Regions from separate parts of the Streptomyces sp. NPDC021224 genome, predicted to be linked through region 2. Evidence: riboswitches for the same ligand, from Rfam matches in the RefSeq annotation. Region 2 holds a riboswitch; the other holds the start of a gene.

Region 1 (3,399 bases), on a different contig from region 2:
GCAGGAGCGTGGACCATGAGCGTTGTGAACCCGGCAGGCGGCGGCACCGGGACGCACCGGTCCTGGCCCGACGTGCTGACCGCGCTGATCGAGCGGCGGGACCTCGACGCCGAGGACACCGCGTGGGCCATGGACCAGATCATGACCGGCAGCGCCACCGACGTGCAGATCGCCGGCTTCGCGGTCGCGCTGCGCGCCAAGGGGGAGACGGTCGAGGAGGTCACCGGCATGGTCCGGGCGATGTACGCGCACGCCCGCACCATTGAGGTGCCCGGCCCCACCGTCGACATCGTCGGCACCGGCGGCGACCGGGCCAAGACGGTCAACATCTCCACCATGTCCGCCATAACGGTCGCCGGCACCGGTGCCAAGGTCGTCAAGCACGGCAACCGGGCCGCCTCCTCGGCGAGCGGGGCCAGCGACGTGCTGAGCCACCTCGGGGTGAACCTGGACCTGCCGCCGGACCGGGTCGTGGAGGTCGCGGAGGAGGCGGGCATCACCTTCTGCTTCGCCGTCAAGTTCCACCCCGCCCTGCGGCACGTGGGCACCGCGCGCGGCGAGCTGGGGGTCGCGACGACCTTCAACTTCCTCGGCCCGCTCACCAACCCCGCCCGGGTACGGGCCCAGGCGACCGGCGTCGCCAACGCCCGCGTCGCGCCCATCATGGCCGGGGTGCTGGCCGAGCGCGGCTCGTCCGCGCTGGTCTTCCGCGGCGACGATGGACTGGACGAACTCACGACCACCGACACCTCCCAGGTGTGGTGGGTCCGCGACGGCAAGGTCACCCAGCAGTCCTTCGACCCGCGCGACATCGGCATCGGCCTGGTGCCCGTCGAGGCGCTGCGCGGTGGCTCCCCGGCGCAGAACGCGGACGTCGCCCGCCGTGTCCTGGCCGGTGAGACCGGCCCGGTCCGCGACGCGGTGCTGCTCAACTCCGCGGCCGCGCTCGTCGCTCTGGAACCCGGCAACGGGACGCTGGAGGAGCAGCTCGCCGCCGGTGTCGAACGGGCCGCCCAGTCGCTGGACTCCGGGTCGGCCGCCGCGGTGCTGGAACGCTGGGCGGCGGCCAGCAACGCCTGACCCCGACGCCACCGCCCCGGCAAGGCGCTGTCCGTACTGCGGACGGCGCCTTGCGCGTGTGCGGGGCTGTGGCAGAATCCCTCTCAGGTCACGAGTGACAGCGCAAAGGCCCCGGCTCGCTGTCCGGCAACCCTCCGTCCGAGGCGGGGTGCCCCGGGTGATGACCAGGCTGTGAGCAGCAGGGCTCGCAGCAAGCCGGACAGGGGAGTTCTCTCATGCGCAAGCGAATGCGATAGGGCCTTTCGGCCCCGGTCCCGCCTACCCGCGGTGCCGTCCAGTGCACCGGTACCACCTCGTCCGCTGCCCATTCCACGCCGTTCGACGCCGCTCGCCCGCGCAGGCCCGCCGCCTGCCGCCGAGGCGCGCCGCCGTCCGCTGCTCTCGTGCCAGGAGACCGCCATGACCGCGCCCACCGTGTCCGCCGCCGCCACCGAAGCCACCGGTTCCGCCGACCCCGCCTGTCCCGAGCCGCTGCCCGTGCTCGGCCGGGACGTCACCGTCCCGCTCGTCACCGGCACCGACGTCACCTACGCGGCCCTCGACTACGCCGCCAGCGCCCCGGCCCTCCAGCGGGTGTGGGACGACGTGGCCGCCTACGCCCCCTACTACGGCAGCGTGCACCGCGGCGCGGGCTACCTCTCCCAGCTCTCGACCGACCTCTTCGAGCAGAGCCGCGCCACGGTCGCCGAGTTCCTCGGCTGCCGCCCCGGCGACCAGGTCGTCTTCACCCGCTCCACCACCGACTCGCTCAACCTGCTGGCCGCCGCGCTGCCCACGGGGACCCGGGTCTTCGTCTTCGAGACCGAGCACCACGCCGCCCTGCTGCCGTGGCAGCGCGCGGACGGCGCCGAGGTCGTCTGCCTCGCCGCCCCGCACACCCCCGAGGAGGCCGTGGCCGCCCTCGACGTCGCCCTGCACGGCGCGCCCAAGGGCCCCAAGCTGGTGTGCGTCACCGGTGCCTCCAACGTGACCGGCGAACTGTGGCCGGTCCGTGAACTGGCCGCCGCCGCGCACCGGCACGGCGCCCGCATCGTGCTGGACGCCGCGCAGCTCGTACCGCACCAGGCCGTGGACATCACCGCGCTGGACGTCGACTGGGTCGCCTTCTCCGGCCACAAGCTCTACGCGCCCTTCGGCTCCGGCGTCCTCGCCGGCCGCGCCGACTGGCTGCGCGAGGCCGAGCCCTACCTCGCGGGCGGCGGCGCGACCCGTACCGTCGTCCGCCGGGCCGACGGGACGGTCGAGACCGAGTGGCACACCACCGTCGCCCGGCACGAGGCCGGATCGCCCAACGTCATCGGCGCCTACGCGATCGCCTCCGCCTGCCGCGCCCTCACCGAAGCGGGCTTCGACCGGCTCGAAGCGCGCGAGCAGCACCTGCTGAAGGAACTGCGGGACGGGCTCGCCGCGATCCCCGAGGTCCGGGTGCTGTCGCTCTTCGGCGAGGACTCCGCCCGGGTCGGCGTGCTCAGCTTCGTCGTCCGTGGCTGGAACAGCTCGCACCTCGCGGCTGCGCTCTCCGCGGAGTACGGCATCGGGGTACGGGACGGGCTCTTCTGCGCCCACCCCCTCGTCCGCCGCCTCCTCGGCACCGACACGGAGGACCTGGGCGCGTGCGGATCCCCCGACCCGGGGGCGGGGTTCAACGGCAACGCGATGCGGGTGAGCTTCGGCGCGGGCACACCGCGGGAGGACGTCACCCGGTTCGTGGCGGCCCTCACCACCCTCGTCCGCGAGGGGGCGGCCTGGACCTACGCCACGGAGTCCGGCCGCTGCGTGCCGGTCGCCCCGGGGGCTTGATCCGGGAGAGCTGCCCTCTGCGGAGGGCGGTGCGCGTTTTTCAGGGGCGCGGGGAACTGCGCGGCAAGCCCCCACCGGGGCGCGGGTAGTCAACCGGCCCGAAGGGGCAGTTCGGTCCGCTCCGGACCACCGGCCGGTGGTGGGCTGAGCGCGCAGTTCCCCGCGCCCCTGGTGGTTACCCGGCGGCGTAGCCGCATGCTCAGGCGTCGAGGCCGATCGCGAAGGCGGCTTCGAGGTCGTGCTGGGAGTACGTGCGGAAAGCCACATGCGTGTCCGTGGCCTCGACGCCGGGGATCTTGCTGATGCGGCCGGGAATGATGTCGGCCAGCTCGTCGTGCTTGCCGACGCGGACGAGGGCGACGAGATCGTACGTGCCGGTCACCGAGTAGACCTCGCTGACGTTGTCGAGCGCGGCGATCGACTCGGCGATCTCGGGGATCTTGTCCACGGTGGTCTTGATGAGCACGATCGCGGTGATCACGGCTGCGCGTCTCCTTGGGTCGTCCCGGCGATGACGCT
Region 2 (3,399 bases):
GCGGGAATGATCGACACGCTGGCACCGTCCGGCACCGCAGTGGCGAGTCCGTCGGAAAACCGTACATCGTCGTCGTTGACATAGACGTTCACGAAACGCCGGAGCTTTCCGGAGTCGTCGAGAACCCGGGCGGAAATACCCGCATGATTCTTTTCCAGCGACTCGATGACCTCGCCGAGCGTCGCGCCCTCGGCGGGCACCTCGGCCTGGCCCCCGGTGTACGTGCGGAGGATCGTGGGGATGCGGACGGAAGCACTCATGCGAGTCCAGCCTCTCGGAAGGCGGCAAGGGAGGGGGCGATGGTCGCGGTCGGCCCGGTGGTCGGGGAGACGGCGTCCAGGGTCTTCAGACCGTCGCCGGTGTTCAGCACGACGGTCTCGGCGGCCGGGTCGAGCTGCCCGGTCTCGATCAGCTTCTTCAGCACGCCGACGGTCACCCCGCCCGCCGTCTCGGCGAAGATGCCCTCGGTGCGGGAGAGCAGCTTGATGGCGTCCACGATCTGCTCGTCGGTGACGTCCTCGATCGCGCCGCCGGTACGGCGGGCGATGTCCAGGACGTACGGGCCGTCCGCGGGGTTGCCGATCGCCAGCGACTTGGCGATGGTGTCGGGCTTGACCGGGCGCACCACGTCGTGGCCGGCCTTGAAGGCCGCCGAGACCGGCGAGCAGCCCTCGGCCTGCGCGCCGAAGATCTTGTAGGGCTTGTCCTCGACCAGGCCGAGCGCGATCAGCTCCTTGAGACCCTTGTCGATCTTGGTGAGCTGCGAGCCCGAGGCGATCGGGATGACCAGGTTGTCCGGCAGCCGCCAGCCGAGCTGCTCGGCGATCTCGTACGCCAGCGTCTTGGAGCCCTCGCCGTAGTACGGGCGCAGGTTGACGTTGACGAAGCCCCAGCCCTCGCCGGCCGGGTCACCGATCAGCTCCGAGCAGAAGCGGTTCACGTCGTCGTACGTGCCCTTGATCGCGACCAGGTCGCCGCCGTAGACCGCGGCCATCACGACCTTGCCCTGCTCCAGGTCGTCCGGGATGAAGACGCAGGAGCGGAAACCGGCCCGCGCCGCGGCCGCGCCGACCGCGCCCGCCAGGTTGCCGGTGGAGGAGCACGACAGCGTCGTCAGACCGAAGGTGCGGGCCGCCTCCAGCGCGATGGCGACGACCCGGTCCTTGAACGAGTGCGTCGGGTTGCCGGAGTCGTCCTTGACGTACAGGCCGCCGGTCACGCCCAGCTCACGGGCCAGGTTGTCGGCCTTGACGAGCTTGGTCCAGCCGGGGTTCAGGTTCTGCTTCTCGGTCACGTCCGCGGGGACGGGCAGCAGCGGGGCGTAGCGCCAGATGTTCGCCGGACCGGCCTCGATCTGCTTGCGCAGCTGCTCCGGGTCACCGGTCGGCAGCTCGTAGGCCACCTCCAGCGGCCCGAAACACTCCAGGCACGCGAAGACCGGGGTCAGCGGGTAGCGGGTGCCGCACTCGCGGCAGGAGAGCGCGACGGCGGGGCCGAAAACGGCGTCCTGCGAGGCGTCCTGGGGGGTGGTGGTGGCGGTGTTCTGCACAGCCATGGTGGCGAGGCCCTTTCTCCTCATCTTCCCCACGGCGTAGGTCGCCGCGAGCCGGAATTGGCACCGTCCCCACCTGACCTCGCGGTCGGCGGGAGGGTTGCCGGGGCTTCAACGGGCCGTTCCCTCTGCCCCTCTGGATGAGCGGTATGGCACCGGACGGCTGAGCCGGTCCGGGCGTTTGTCCCGCCGTTCGACCCCGGCATGCGGGGCGTACGGACGTTGTTCAAGACTGTAACCGACACCGGACACCGGTGAGATAGCCGTCCGTACCGCGAGATGCGTCACACACGGGACACACGGGAGCGCTGAACGTGCTGGAAGAGGTCGAGCGCTGGCTCGCCACACGGTCCTGGTCGGCCGCCGAGCGGCCGCTGGAGACGCTGCTCGCCGCCAAGCGGGCGGCGGGCCCGGCCGGGACCGTCAGCGTCGTGCTGCCCGCGCGCGACGAGGAGGCCACGGTCGGCGCGATCGTCGCCGCCGTCCGCCGCGACCTCATGACGCCGGACGCCCCGCTCGTGGACGAGCTGGTCGTCGTCGACTCCGGCTCCCGCGACCGTACGGCCCAGGTCGCGCGGGCCGCCGGGGCCACCGTCGTCGCGCGCGACGACATCCTGCCCCGGCTGCCCGCACTGCCCGGCAAGGGCGAGGTGCTGTGGCGCTCCCTGCTCGTGACCAGCGGCGAGATCGTCTGCTTCGTCGACGCGGACCTGCGGGAGTTCGACTCCCGCTTCGTCAGCGGCATCGTCGGCCCGCTCCTCACCGAGCCCGGCGTCCAGCTCGTCAAGGCGATGTACGACCGCCCGCTGGAGACCGGCGGCACGGTCGTCCCCGCGGGCGGCGGCCGCGTCACCGAACTCGTCGCCCGCCCCCTGCTCAACCTGCACTGGCCACGCCTGGCGGGCTTCGTCCAGCCCCTCGGCGGCGAGTACGCGGCAAGGCGCTCGCTGCTCGAACAGCTCCCCTTCCCGGTCGGCTACGGGGTCGAGCTGGGCATGCTCGTCGACGCGCTCGCCCTGGTCGGGCTGGACGCGCTCGGCCAGGTGGACGTGGGCGTCCGGCACCACCGCCACCAGGACGGGGCGGCGCTGGGCCGCATGGCCGCGGCGATCTACCGCACGGCGCATCTGCGGCTGGCGCGCGGCCATCTCGTGCGGCCGCGCCTCACCCAGTACGACCGCGCCGCCTCGGGCTTCGTCCCCTCGACCCACCCGGTCGACACGGAGGAGCGCCCTCCGATGGTCGCCGTCCCCGAGTACCTGCGCCACCGCGCCGCGTAACCCTACGGAGGGGCTGCGCCCCGTCAGGGGCGCGTGGGGGTACCTCCCAGGCGGAGCTCTGGGGGAGAACGGAGCGCTCAGCCCCCACCGGGGCGCGGGTCGTCACCGACCTGAAGGGTCTCTTCGGTCCGATCCGGACCACCGGCCGGTGGTGGGTTGCTCGCGCAGTTCCCCGCGCCCCCCGCAAACGCTCACCCGGCGCGGTAGCGCCAAGCCCCTGATGTTTGAGGCGGCAGCCGTACGGCAAGGTACGCAGACGTGGATGGACTCGCACGTGTGCTCGTCGCGTCGAATCGCGGCCCGGTCTCGTACACCCTCGCCGAAGGCGAACTGCAGAGCCGGCGAGGCGGCGGCGGGGTCGTCTCCGGACTGAGCGCGATCGAGTCGGACGGCGACTCCCTGTGGGTGTGCGCCGCGCTGAGTGACGGCGACCGGGAGGCGGTGCGGCGCGGGGTCGGCGAGCCGGGTTCGCGGATGCTCGCGATCGACCCGGACGTCTTCCATGCCGCGTACAACGACATCGCGAACTCCGTGCTGTGGTTCGTGCACCACATGCTCTACCAGACA

What was found. Region 2 has a riboswitch for S-adenosylmethionine ahead of thrC (threonine synthase). Riboswitches for the same ligand answer to the same signal wherever they lie in the genome.
Region 1: it holds a riboswitch for S-adenosylmethionine, as region 2 does, so the genes downstream of both, ACH4PY_RS32130 (aminotransferase class V-fold PLP-dependent enzyme) here and thrC (threonine synthase) in region 2, are expected to answer to the same signal.

What each region holds. Positions count from the first base shown of each region.
Region 1 covers NZ_JBIRPW010000019.1:71,366-74,764, forward strand. The annotation lists gene trpD (anthranilate phosphoribosyltransferase) at 16-1,080, shown strand; SAM riboswitch class IV at 1,167-1,283, shown strand; gene ACH4PY_RS32130 (aminotransferase class V-fold PLP-dependent enzyme) at 1,480-2,880, shown strand; gene ACH4PY_RS32135 (Lrp/AsnC family transcriptional regulator) at 3,080-3,361, opposite strand; gene ACH4PY_RS32140 (rhomboid family intramembrane serine protease) at 3,358-3,399, opposite strand, start outside.
Region 2 covers NZ_JBIRPW010000002.1:366,844-370,242, reverse strand. The annotation lists gene ACH4PY_RS06735 (ubiquitin-like small modifier protein 1) at 1-260, opposite strand, end outside; gene thrC (threonine synthase) at 257-1,555, opposite strand; SAM riboswitch class I at 1,573-1,699, opposite strand; gene ACH4PY_RS06725 (glucosyl-3-phosphoglycerate synthase) at 1,867-2,832, shown strand; gene ACH4PY_RS06720 (trehalose-6-phosphate synthase) at 3,091-3,399, shown strand, end outside.